2 regions of the Pseudomonas sp. NFACC46-3 genome follow, and region 1 is predicted to be linked to the other one. Evidence: riboswitches for the same ligand, from Rfam matches in the RefSeq annotation. Region 1 holds a riboswitch; the other holds the start of a gene.

Evidence for each region. Region 1 has a riboswitch for cobalamin ahead of cobW (cobalamin biosynthesis protein CobW). Riboswitches for the same ligand answer to the same signal wherever they lie in the genome.
Region 2: it holds a riboswitch for cobalamin, as region 1 does, so the genes downstream of both, cobO (cob(I)yrinic acid a,c-diamide adenosyltransferase) here and cobW (cobalamin biosynthesis protein CobW) in region 1, are expected to answer to the same signal.

The regions. Positions count from the first base shown of each region.
Region 1 covers NZ_FOTH01000001.1:642,225-647,554, forward strand. Annotated here, with positions in the region: gene cobN (cobaltochelatase subunit CobN) at 1-270, opposite strand, end outside; gene cobW (cobalamin biosynthesis protein CobW) at 274-1,338, opposite strand; cobalamin riboswitch at 1,436-1,652, opposite strand; cobalamin riboswitch at 1,851-2,074, shown strand; gene BM300_RS02650 (CbtB domain-containing protein) at 2,174-2,362, shown strand; gene BM300_RS02655 (CbtA family protein) at 2,374-3,069, shown strand; gene BM300_RS02660 (cobalamin biosynthesis protein) at 3,066-3,470, shown strand; gene cobM (precorrin-4 C(11)-methyltransferase) at 3,548-4,294, shown strand; gene nfuA (Fe-S biogenesis protein NfuA) at 4,495-5,079, opposite strand; gene BM300_RS02675 (fatty acid cis/trans isomerase) at 5,195-5,330, opposite strand, start outside.
Region 2 covers NZ_FOTH01000003.1:37,245-42,574, forward strand. Annotated here, with positions in the region: gene BM300_RS05680 (cobyrinic acid a,c-diamide synthase CobB) at 1-195, opposite strand, end outside; gene cobO (cob(I)yrinic acid a,c-diamide adenosyltransferase) at 207-818, opposite strand; cobalamin riboswitch at 899-1,109, opposite strand; gene BM300_RS05690 (hypothetical protein) at 1,268-1,852, shown strand; gene BM300_RS05695 (PQQ-dependent sugar dehydrogenase) at 2,031-3,341, shown strand; gene BM300_RS05700 (C40 family peptidase) at 3,522-4,055, opposite strand; gene BM300_RS05705 (C40 family peptidase) at 4,220-4,846, opposite strand; gene hda (DnaA regulatory inactivator Hda) at 5,061-5,330, opposite strand, start outside.

The sequences.
Region 1 (5,330 bases):
GATGCCGCCGTGCAGCGACAACAGGATGACCTTGGCGTGGCGCAGCACGTCTTCGAAATACAGATCCACCGAGGCATGGTTCTGCACCTGCATCGGGTTGGCGAGGCGAAACTGCGGATAATCGCCCGGCAACTGCTTTGCCGCTTCGGCCAGCAGCGCCAGGCTGGAATCGCCGCTGCACAGGATCACCAGCTCGGCGGGGGTTTGCCCCAGGTCGGCAATGTTGTCATCCGACACGAAACCGCCGGGCTGGGTCCTGAGCAGGTGCATGGCTTAGGCGCCGAGGGCGGCGCGCAACTGCGCTTCGAGCAGCGCGGCGTCGAGCGCCTGGCCGATCAGCACCAGGCGGGTGACCCGCGCTTCCTCAGCGCCCCATTGGCGGTCGAAATGCTTGTCGAAACGCGTCCCGACGCCCTGGATCAGAAGGCGCATCGGCTTGTTCGGGATCGCCGCGAAACCCTTGACCCGCAGTACGCCGTGCTGGACCACCAGTTGCGTCAGCGCGTCGAGCAACAGGCTTTCGTCGGCCTGGGGCAGCTCGATGGAGATAGAATCGAAGGCATCATGATCGTGGTCGTCATCGTCGCCGTCATGGTGGTGATCGTGATGGCTGTGGCGGCCGTCGATGTGTTCTTCGGAACCGGCGCCCAGGCCGATCAGTACGTCCAGCGGCAGGCGACCGCTGCTGGCTTCGATGACCTTGACCGCCGGCGGCAGCTCTTCGGCGACTTCCAGGCGAACCTTGGCCAGGTCTTCAGGGCTGATCAGGTCAGCCTTGTTGAGGATCACCAGGTCGGCGCTCGCCAGCTGGTCGGCGAACAGTTCGTGCAGCGGCGATTCGTGGTCCAGGTTCGGGTCGAGTTTGCGCATGGCATCGACCTGGTCCGGGAAGGCCGCGAAGGTACCCGCGGCCACGGCCGGACTGTCGACCACGGTGATCACTGCGTCGACGGTGCAGGCGCTGCGGATTTCCGGCCATTGGAAGGCCTGGACCAGCGGCTTGGGCAAGGCCAGGCCGGAGGTTTCGATGAGGATATGGTCGAGGTCGCCACGCCGGGCCACCAGTTCGCGCATCACCGGGAAGAATTCTTCCTGCACCGTGCAGCACAGGCAGCCGTTGGCCAGTTCATAGACGCGGCCGTTGGCTTCTTCTTCGGTACAGCCGATGGAGCACTGCTTGAGGATCTCGCCGTCGATGCCCAGTTCGCCGAACTCGTTGACGATCACGGCGATGCGCCGGCCCTGGGCGTTGTCGAGCATGTGACGCAGCAAGGTGGTCTTACCCGAGCCGAGGAAGCCGGTGACGATGGTGACGGGGAGTTTGGCCAGTGTTTTCATCGGATGCCCTTTGGCAAGGTGGCGGGCAAACGGGACGACAACCGCTGGCACAGGCGCGCGCGGAAGATTTCGCCACCGGATCACCCCGCCCGGTTGTAGTGAGAATCTGTGTCGAGGCAGGTCTCCTGGCTGACGGCGGGCCAATCTTTCGACTGGCAATTGCTGCGCCTTCCCGTGCGCCCGTTTAAATAAGGGCATGCACAGTGGCCTTGCAGAAACAGCACCGTTCACAGTTGCGGGGGCAGCCGCGGCTTGGACCGCGTTCCCTTCTTAGCTCCGGCACGTGCCGAAGAACCTCGAAGGCGCAAGGCTACGCAGGGTGTGGGGGCGGGTCAATCTCCGCAAGTAAGATGCAGGATGCTGTTGTGGCGAGGGAGCTTGCTCCCGCTCGGTTGCGCAGCGACCGTAAAGAGCCGGGGGCCGCTGCGCTGCCCAGCGGGAGCAAGCTCCCTCGCCACAACAGCCCGCTCGTCGGCCCTTGTACATTGACGCCCCGCCCCTCCCCATGCTCTCCTGTGCGCCTAGTTACGGGTGCCCTTCACAGGGTGAAACGGGAAACCGGTGAATCGTGCGCTTTACTCCAAGGCCACGTCAGTCCGGTGCTGCCCCCGCAACGGTAAGCGAGCGAAGCGTCTGAACCACTGTGTCCCAGGACATGGGAAGGTGACGCTTGCAGGCCAGGCGCAAGCCCCGCCCCTCGCGAGCCCGGAGACCGGCCCATGACTCATGCACCAACAACCCGCGGTGGGCGGGCGCTGTTCGAATCCTGGCGGGCCTTCGCCTGGGGTTTCATTGCGCTCGAATCACCCACTGAACAAGAACAGAGGGAAGCGCCATGTCGACCATCAGCAGCACCGCCCGCACCGCCAGTAGCACCACCACCCTGAGCCAACGCCTGAGCGCCGCGATCTTCGCTTCGATCCTGGGTGCGAGCCTGGTCTATTTTGCCGGGTTCTCTCACATCGAAGCGGTCCACAACGCCGCCCACGATACCCGTCACAGCGCCGCATTCCCTTGCCATTGAGACCTGACGCCATGATCAAGCGTATCGCGCAGACCGCTGGTTTCAGCGGCTTGCTGGCCGCCCTGCTGCTGACCCTGCTGCAAAGTTTCTGGGTATCGCCGCTGATTCTCCAGGCGGAAACCTTCGAGAAGGCCCCGGCGACCGAGGTCCATGAACACGCCGACGGGGCGGCTCATACCCATGATGCCGAGGCCTGGGAGCCGGAAGACGGTTGGCAGCGCGTGCTGTCCACCACTGGCGGCAACCTGGTGGTCGCCGTGGGTTTTGCCCTGATGCTGGCGGGCCTGTACACCTTGCGTGCGCCGACTCGCACGTCCCAAGGCCTGCTCTGGGGCCTGGCCGGTTATGCCACTTTCGTCTTGGCGCCGACGCTTGGCCTGCCGCCGGAACTGCCTGGTACCGCAGCGGCCGACCTGGCCCAACGGCAGATGTGGTGGATCGGCACCGCGGCGTCCACGGCGGTGGGCATCGCCCTGATCGCCTTCGGCAAGCATTGGCTGCTCAAGTTGCTGGGCGTGGCGACGTTGCTGGTGCCCCATGTCATCGGTGCACCGCAGCCTGAAGTCCACTCGATGCTGGCGCCCGAAGCGCTTGAAACGCAATTCAAGATCGCCTCGCAAGTGACCAACGTCGCGTTCTGGCTGGCCCTGGGCCTGATCAGCACATGGCTGTTTCGCCGTGACGGCCAAGCCCGCCACGACGCATGAGCAACGGGCCGATACTGGTGGTCGGCCTTGGCTGCCAACGCGGTTGCCCGGCCAGCACGCTGCGGGCCTTGCTCGACGAAACGCTGCAGGCCCACGGCATCGAACTTCATCGGGTACGGGCCCTGGCCAGTATCGACCTCAAGCGTGACGAACCAGGACTGCTGGATCTGGCCGGGCAACTGGCCCTGCCGCTGACCTGCTTCAGTGTCGAACAGTTGGCCGGCTACGAGCAGCGGCTCAGTCACCGCTCCGAGATCGCCTTCCAACGAACCGGTTGCTACGGCATCGCCGAAAGCGCCGCCCTGGCCTTGGCCGACCAATTGGGCACGACGCCCGCGACGCTGCTGATTACTCGCCAAAAAGGGCCCAAGAGCACGTTGGCATTGGCGGTCGTGGCGTAAATCCCGATAATCGGCGCCCAGGATCATGAGCGATCTTCATCTGGGCGACGCTCACCCACCTTTCACAGGAGCCGGTCATGACCGTTTACTTCATCGGCGCCGGCCCCGGCGACCCGGATCTCATTACCGTCAAAGGCCAGCGACTGATCCGCCACTGCGCGGTGATCATCTACGCCGGTTCCCTGGTACCAACCGCCGTCCTTGAAGGCCATTGTGCCGAACGGGTGATCAACAGCGCCCAGCTGCATCTGGAACAGATCATCGAATTGATCAAGAGCGCCCATCTCAATGGCCAGGACGTGGCCCGGGTGCATTCCGGCGACCCAAGCCTGTATGGCGCCATTGGCGAGCAGATTCGTTGCCTGCGGGAACTGGGCATCCCTTTCGAAATCATCCCGGGCGTGACCGCGACCTCAGCCTGTGCTGCTTTGCTGGGTGCAGAACTGACCTTGCCGGACATCTCCCAGAGCCTGATCCTCACCCGTTACGCCGATAAATCCCCGATGCCTGCCGGGGAAGAACTGGGCAACCTGGCACAGCACGGGGCGACCATGGCGATTCACCTGGGGGTCAATCACCTGGAAAAGATCATCGACGAACTGCGGCCCCACTACGGCGCCGACTGCCCGATTGCGGTGATCCACCGGGCGACATGGCCGGATCAGGATTGGGTGCTGGGTACACTGGCAGATATCGCCGAGAAGGTGCAGGCCAAGGGTTTCCGCCGAACGGCGCTGATCCTGGTGGGGCGTGTGCTGGGCAATGACGTGTTCAGCGAATCATCGCTGTACCGTGCCGGGCATGCGCATCTCTACCGCCCTTGACGCAACCGGCTGGAGCCAACCCGAGTCCCCTGTGGGTCCAGGCTGACGACTGAAACTATTGTGGCGAGGGAGCTTGCTCCCGCTGGACCGCGAAGCGGTCCCCCTGCAACTCATGTGCCCATCACGAAGAGCACATCGGTTGCCTTGCGATTGCTTCGCAATCGAGCGGGAGCAAGCTCCCTCGCCACAGCGAACACCTATCAGTAGTAGGCGTTTTCTTTCTGGGTATGGTCGGTCACGTCGCGTACGCCCTTGAGCTCCGGAATACGCTCAAGCAAGGTGCGCTCGATGCCTTCCTTCAAGGTGACGTCAGCCTGGCCGCAGCCCTGGCAGCCGCCGCCGAACTGGAGCACGGCGATGCCGTCTTCCACCACGTCGATCAGCGAAACCTGGCCGCCGTGGCTGGCCAGCCCCGGGTTGATTTCGGTTTGCAGATAGTAATTGATGCGCTCGTTGACCGGGCTGTCGGCATTGACCATCGGCACCTTGGCGTTTGGCGCCTTGATGGTCAGTTGGCCACCCATGCGGTCAGTGGCGTAGTCGACCACCGCATCGTCCAGGAAGGCTTCGCTGAACGAGTCGATGTACGCGGTGAAGCTCTTGAGCCCCAGAGCGGTGTCTTCGGGTTTTTCTTCCCCCGGCTTGCAGTAGGCAATGCACGTCTCAGCGTACTGGGTGCCGGGCTGGGTGATAAAGATGCGGATCCCGATACCTGGGGTGTTCTGCTTGGACAGCAGGTCGGCCAGGTAATCGTGGGCGGCATCGGTAATGGTAATGGCGGTCATGGAAACTCCTCGCAGGCTTGCCGGCAGTTTACGCCAATCATCGCGCCGGACAAAGTCCCAGTATTTTTGTCAGGAAAGCGTCCGGCGGCACGGAGTTTGCCGCCCGAGCTGTCGATCAGAGGTTCTGGTAGCGATTCATGTCCAACACGCCGCTTTCCAGGGGCTCCGTCTCCTGGATGTACTGGCTCAGGTCGTGGAAGTAGTACCAGAACTGCGGGTGGCTGCGACGAATGCCCCAGCGCTCGACAATC
Region 2 (5,330 bases), on a different contig from region 1:
GTCCAACTGATAGACCGGCGCGCCGCTGGCCCGCTCGAGAATCATCGGATCGAGAAAGTCCGGGCCACACTTGAAGACGCGCACCTTGCGCCCCTGGTTGCGATGCAAACGGGCCAGGGCGGCGGTGACGGTGGTCTTGCCTTGCCCCGAAGCCGGAGCGGCGATCAGCACCGCCGGGCAATGGCGACTCGTCATGGACGTGTCACTCACAGCTCGACGCCTTTCTGCGCCTTGATGCCGGCCTGGAACGCGTGCTTGACCATGCCCATCTCGGTGACGGTGTCGGCCAGTTCGATCATTTCCGGCTTGGCGCCACGACCGGTCACCACCACGTGTTGCATTGGCGGGCGGGCCTGGAGATCGCTGAGGACCTGATCGAGGTCGAGGTAACCGTGCTTGAGGGCGATATTGAGTTCATCGAGCACCACCAGGCCAACGGAAGGATCGTCGAGCAACTGGCGCGATACCGCCCAGGCCGCTTCGGCGGCGGCGATGTCGCGCTGGCGGTCCTGGGTTTCCCAGGTGAAGCCTTCGCCCATGACATGAAAACGCACCTGCTCCGGGAAGCGGCGGAAAAACAGTTCTTCGCCCGTGCTGTTGCGCCCCTTGATGAACTGCACCACACCACACTGCATGCCGTGGCCCATGGCCCGGGCGAGCATGCCGAACGCCGAACTGCTCTTGCCCTTGCCGTTGCCGGTCAGCACCAGCAGCAGGCCACACTCGTTCGGCGAGTTGGCGATGCGCTCGTCGATCACGGCTTTCTTGCGCAGCATGCGCGCCAGGTGGCGTTCGTCGCGATCCGGGGTGTCGGTCATGGGGGAGCTCTCCGTTGGGCTTGGATAACGGCGGGCGGGCACAAAAAAAGACGGCAACAAGCCTGGCATCGCCCACCGTGATGCCGTTGGATGAATCAGGCCGGTCTCCGGGCTCATGAGCGGCGTGATGCCGGGCTGCGCGCCTTCCCATGTCCATGGACACAGTGGCCTGTAGGCAACCTTGACTCATTTACCGTTGCGGGGGCAGCGCCGGGTTCGTGTGCACTCACCGGCTTCCCTGTTTCACTCTGTCGGCCACGGCCACAGAGCACCTGAAACAAGCGGCGAAGGTTAGAGGGTTGGGGGTGGAGCGTCAATTAAAGCCGCCACGGGTCCAGCGCTGTTTATTGGCCGGGATCAATGGAATGACGTCAATCTTGTGTCACGCTGAGGGAAGTGATATCAAAGCGGCATCACGACCCGATATCACAAGAACAAGAGGGCAATGTATGCAAGGCATGATCATCAGCAATCCAAAACTGGAATTCCTGCGTCCGGTGCTGGAACGTTGGTTTGACTGTATCGACCGCTACAACGCCGTGCGCGGCGATAACGACACGCCTTACTGGTTCGATGAACGGGCCAACCTGGGCCTGCTGTCGGCCGCGGCCTGGATGGCCGAGATGGTCACGCTGCAGGATGCCCCGACCCGCAAACAGAATGAAGAAGGCGAACGCAATGTCAGCGCCGATCTGTTTATCGCCAGTACCGAGGAGCGCACCTTCATCCAGGCCACCCAACGCTGGCCCAAGGTCAGCAACCTGAACCTGACCCAGCCGCTGCAGGAAGCCGCCAGCGATGCCAAGCGCATCAGCTATGCCAGCGACCTGAAGCTGGGTTGCCTGTTCGTCTCGCCGCAAAAAGCCCAGCAGAGCGCCACGCCCGAAGAACTGCAGGACATGATCGACGACCTGCAAAAGGAAAACACCTGCGCCGTGGCCTGGTATTTCCCTTACGCCTACCGCAAGTTGCGCAATGAAGCCGGCTTCTATCACCCCGGCATCGCCGTGCTGTTCAAACAGGCCCACGGCTGACTCATTCAAGAACTGTGGGAGCTTGCTCGCGATAGCGGTACGCCTGGCAACATCTATCTTGACTGTCACGCCGTCATCGCGAGCAAGCTCGCTCCCACAGGGTTTCGCGTGCAGTTTGAACCATCCGTGCGTCTACGCTTCTCTATGAATAACTCCATGCATTCATAGGGAAGCCAGCATGCTCAAGCCACCCCATCTCCTGATCGTCGCCCTTGCCGCCGGGCTTGTCGCTTGTGGCGAGTCGTCCACCCTGCAAGTGTCCGACGGCACCGGTCCCGCGCCGAAGCTGCCTGAACCGAACAAGACCCTGGTGCCTACCGTCAACATCGCCGAAGCCGTCGGCTGGGCCAGCGGCGCCAAACCCACCCCGGCCCCAGGCCTGCAAGTGGTCGCCTTCGCCGAAGGGCTGGACCATCCGCGCTGGCTCTATGTGTTGCCCAATGGCGATGTGCTGGTGGCCGAAACCAACGCCCCACCCAAACCGGACGATTCCAAGGGCATCCGCGGCTGGGTGATGAAAAAGGTCATGGGCCGCGCCGGTGCCGGCGTGCCCAGCCCCAATCGCATCACGCTGCTGCGCGACGCCAATCATGACGGCGTCGCCGAAACCCGCACGGTGTTCCTGGAAAATCTCAACTCGCCGTTCGGCATGACCCTGGTGGGCAATGACCTGTACGTGGCCGACACCGACCGGCTGATCCGCTTCCCCTATAAGGACGGTGACACGCAGATCAAGGCGCAACCGACCAAGGTCGTCGATTTGCCGGGCGGCACGCTCAATCATCACTGGACCAAAAACGTCATCGCCAGCCGGGACGGCAGCAAGCTGTACGTCACCACCGGTTCGAACAGCAACGTCGCGGAAAACGGCATGGAGGCCGAAGAAGGTCGCGCCGCCATCTGGGAAGTGGACCGAGCCAGCGGCAATCACCGCATATTTGCCTCGGGCCTGCGCAACCCCAACGGCCTGGCCTGGGAACCCCGCAGCGGTGCCCTGTGGACGGCCGTGAACGAGCGGGATGAAATCGGCAGCGACCTGGTGCCGGACTACATCACTTCGGTCAAGGACGGCGCGTTCTATGGCTGGCCCTACAGCTACTATGGGCAGCACGTCGATGTGCGGGTCGAACCGCAGAATCCGGCCCTGGTGGCCAAGGCCATCGCCCCGGATTACGCCGTCGGCCCTCACACCGCATCGCTAGGCCTGACCTTCGCCGAAGGCAGCCGCTTGCCTGCACCCTTCACCGAAGGGGCGTTCATCGGGCAGCACGGGTCCTGGAACCGTAAGCCCCACAGTGGTTATAAAGTGATTTTTGTACCGTTCACTGGCGGCAAGCCCGTGGGACAACCCGTGGATGTGCTCACCGGTTTCCTGAACGCCGACGAAAAAGCCCAGGGCCGGCCGGTGGGCGTGGTGATCGATCAACAGGGTGGGTTGCTGGTGGCTGATGATGTGGGGAACAAGGTTTGGCGGGTGTCGGGTAAATAACCCACCACCCAAGACTTGTGAAAGAACCCTGTTTGGTCCGAGGACATGGTGAACACCCGTGGCGAGGGAGCTTGCTCCCGCTGGGCTGAAGCAGCCCCTGCTTCTGGCGGTTGCTGCGCAACCGAGCGGGAGCAAGCTCCCTCGCCACAAAAGCTTTCTAGCACTGCAAACGTTGAAGGGTCAGGGATTGCGCGCCAAATGCTCCGGCTGCAGCACCCGCTTGGCGCCCAGGTAAGCCTTCTGCCAATAGGCCTTGGACAAGCTGTCGAGCTTGACCGTGCCACCGGTGGCCGGTGCATGGACGAAACGGCCCTCCCCCACATAGATCCCGGCATGGCTGACCTGGGAGCCGCCGTTGGTGGCGAAGAAAATCAAATCACCTGTCTGCAACGCCTCCTTGCCCACATCCGGGGCGCGCATGCCGATCATTTCCCGCGTGGAACGTGGCAGGGAAATACCCGCCGCATCGCGGTAGACGTAACCAATCAAGCCGCTGCAATCGAAACCCGAATCCGGCGTATTACCGCCCCAGCGATACGGCGTCCCCACCAAACCCAATGCCCGGAACAGCACATCTTCGGCGGCAGGGGAAAAGGTTTGTGAGGGGGCAAAGACCACCGGAGCCCGCACGGGAGCTGGCGGTGGAGTGCGGCTGGCGCAGGCGCTGAGCAGCGCGGCGAGGAACATGAGAGCGAGGCGGGCCGACGTCGACATATGCAGAACAATCCTGATCTGGATGCGGCTTTTCTGCCGTGGGCATGAAAACAAATCCGCCTGCGGAGTACGCAGGCGGATTGCCATCAAACAATGATCAGGATTCTAGCGGCTATACGACAAACTTCAAGTAAGACTTTAAGTTTGCCTTACAAACTGTGTGCTTACTTGCGGGCAGTGACCACAGTCGGCGCCATGGCGAGGGCGCGCTTGGCTTCGATGAAGGTCTTGCTCCAGTAGCTGTCGCCCAGGCTGTCGATCCGCACGCCACCGCTGCGGCGGCTGCTGGAATGGATGAACTGGTTGTCGCCCAGGTAGATACCGGCATGGCTGACGCGACCGCGACGACCGTTGGTGCTGAAGAACAGCAGGTCACCGGGCTCCAGTTGGTTGCGAGCCACCAGTGGGGCGTTCACGTTGATCATTTCGCGGGTGGAGCGCGGCAGGTTCATGCCGGCCTCTTCGCGGAACAGATAACCGATGAAACCGCTGCAATCGAAGCCAGCTTCAGAGGTGCCGCCAAAACGGTAGCGGGTACCGATCAACGACATCCCGCGTTCCAGGATGCTGTCAGCCAATACTGGAAGCTGGTAAGGCTTGCTGCCGGCGAAGGCTGCGAGCTCTTTGTCGGAGGCCATTTCTTCCTGGAACGCAACGGAGGAAGACTGGGCGGTAACAGAGTTCTTGACCTGTGGTTGTTGCTCTTGCTGGGACACTGGGGAGTGGGCAGCGCAACCAAACAACAGGGTAACGAGTGCGAGAGGCACGAGGGGTGCGAAGCGATTTAGCATGGGCACGACCGTGGCTGAAGTAGTAAAGATGGCGAGACTATGCCTTCTATCAACCTCATTTGCAAATTCAATCGATGCAAATGTGACTTCTTGATTTCTCGTTTACATCTAAGCGCTTAAGCCCGACCTGAGCGGGTTACAGCCCTACAGCCCAGTAAAACCGCGGGCTTCACCGGGTCCAGAAGAGGCTTTAAGCCATCATCGGGCGACAGCTTTACCAGCCCAAAGTTTCTTTCAAAAAAGGAATGGTCAGCTTGCGCTGGGCCTGAAGGGAGGCCTGGTCGAGGCGTTCGAGCAGTTCGAACAACGCGCTCATGCTGCGGGTGCCACGGGTGAGGATGAAATGCCCGACTTCGTCGGTCAGGTGCAGGCCACGCCGGGACGCGCGCAGCTGCAAGGCACGAAGTTTGTCTTCGTCGGAAAGCGGACGCATCTGGAAAATCAGCGCAAGGGTGAGACGGGACTTGAGGTCCGCCAGCTTCAC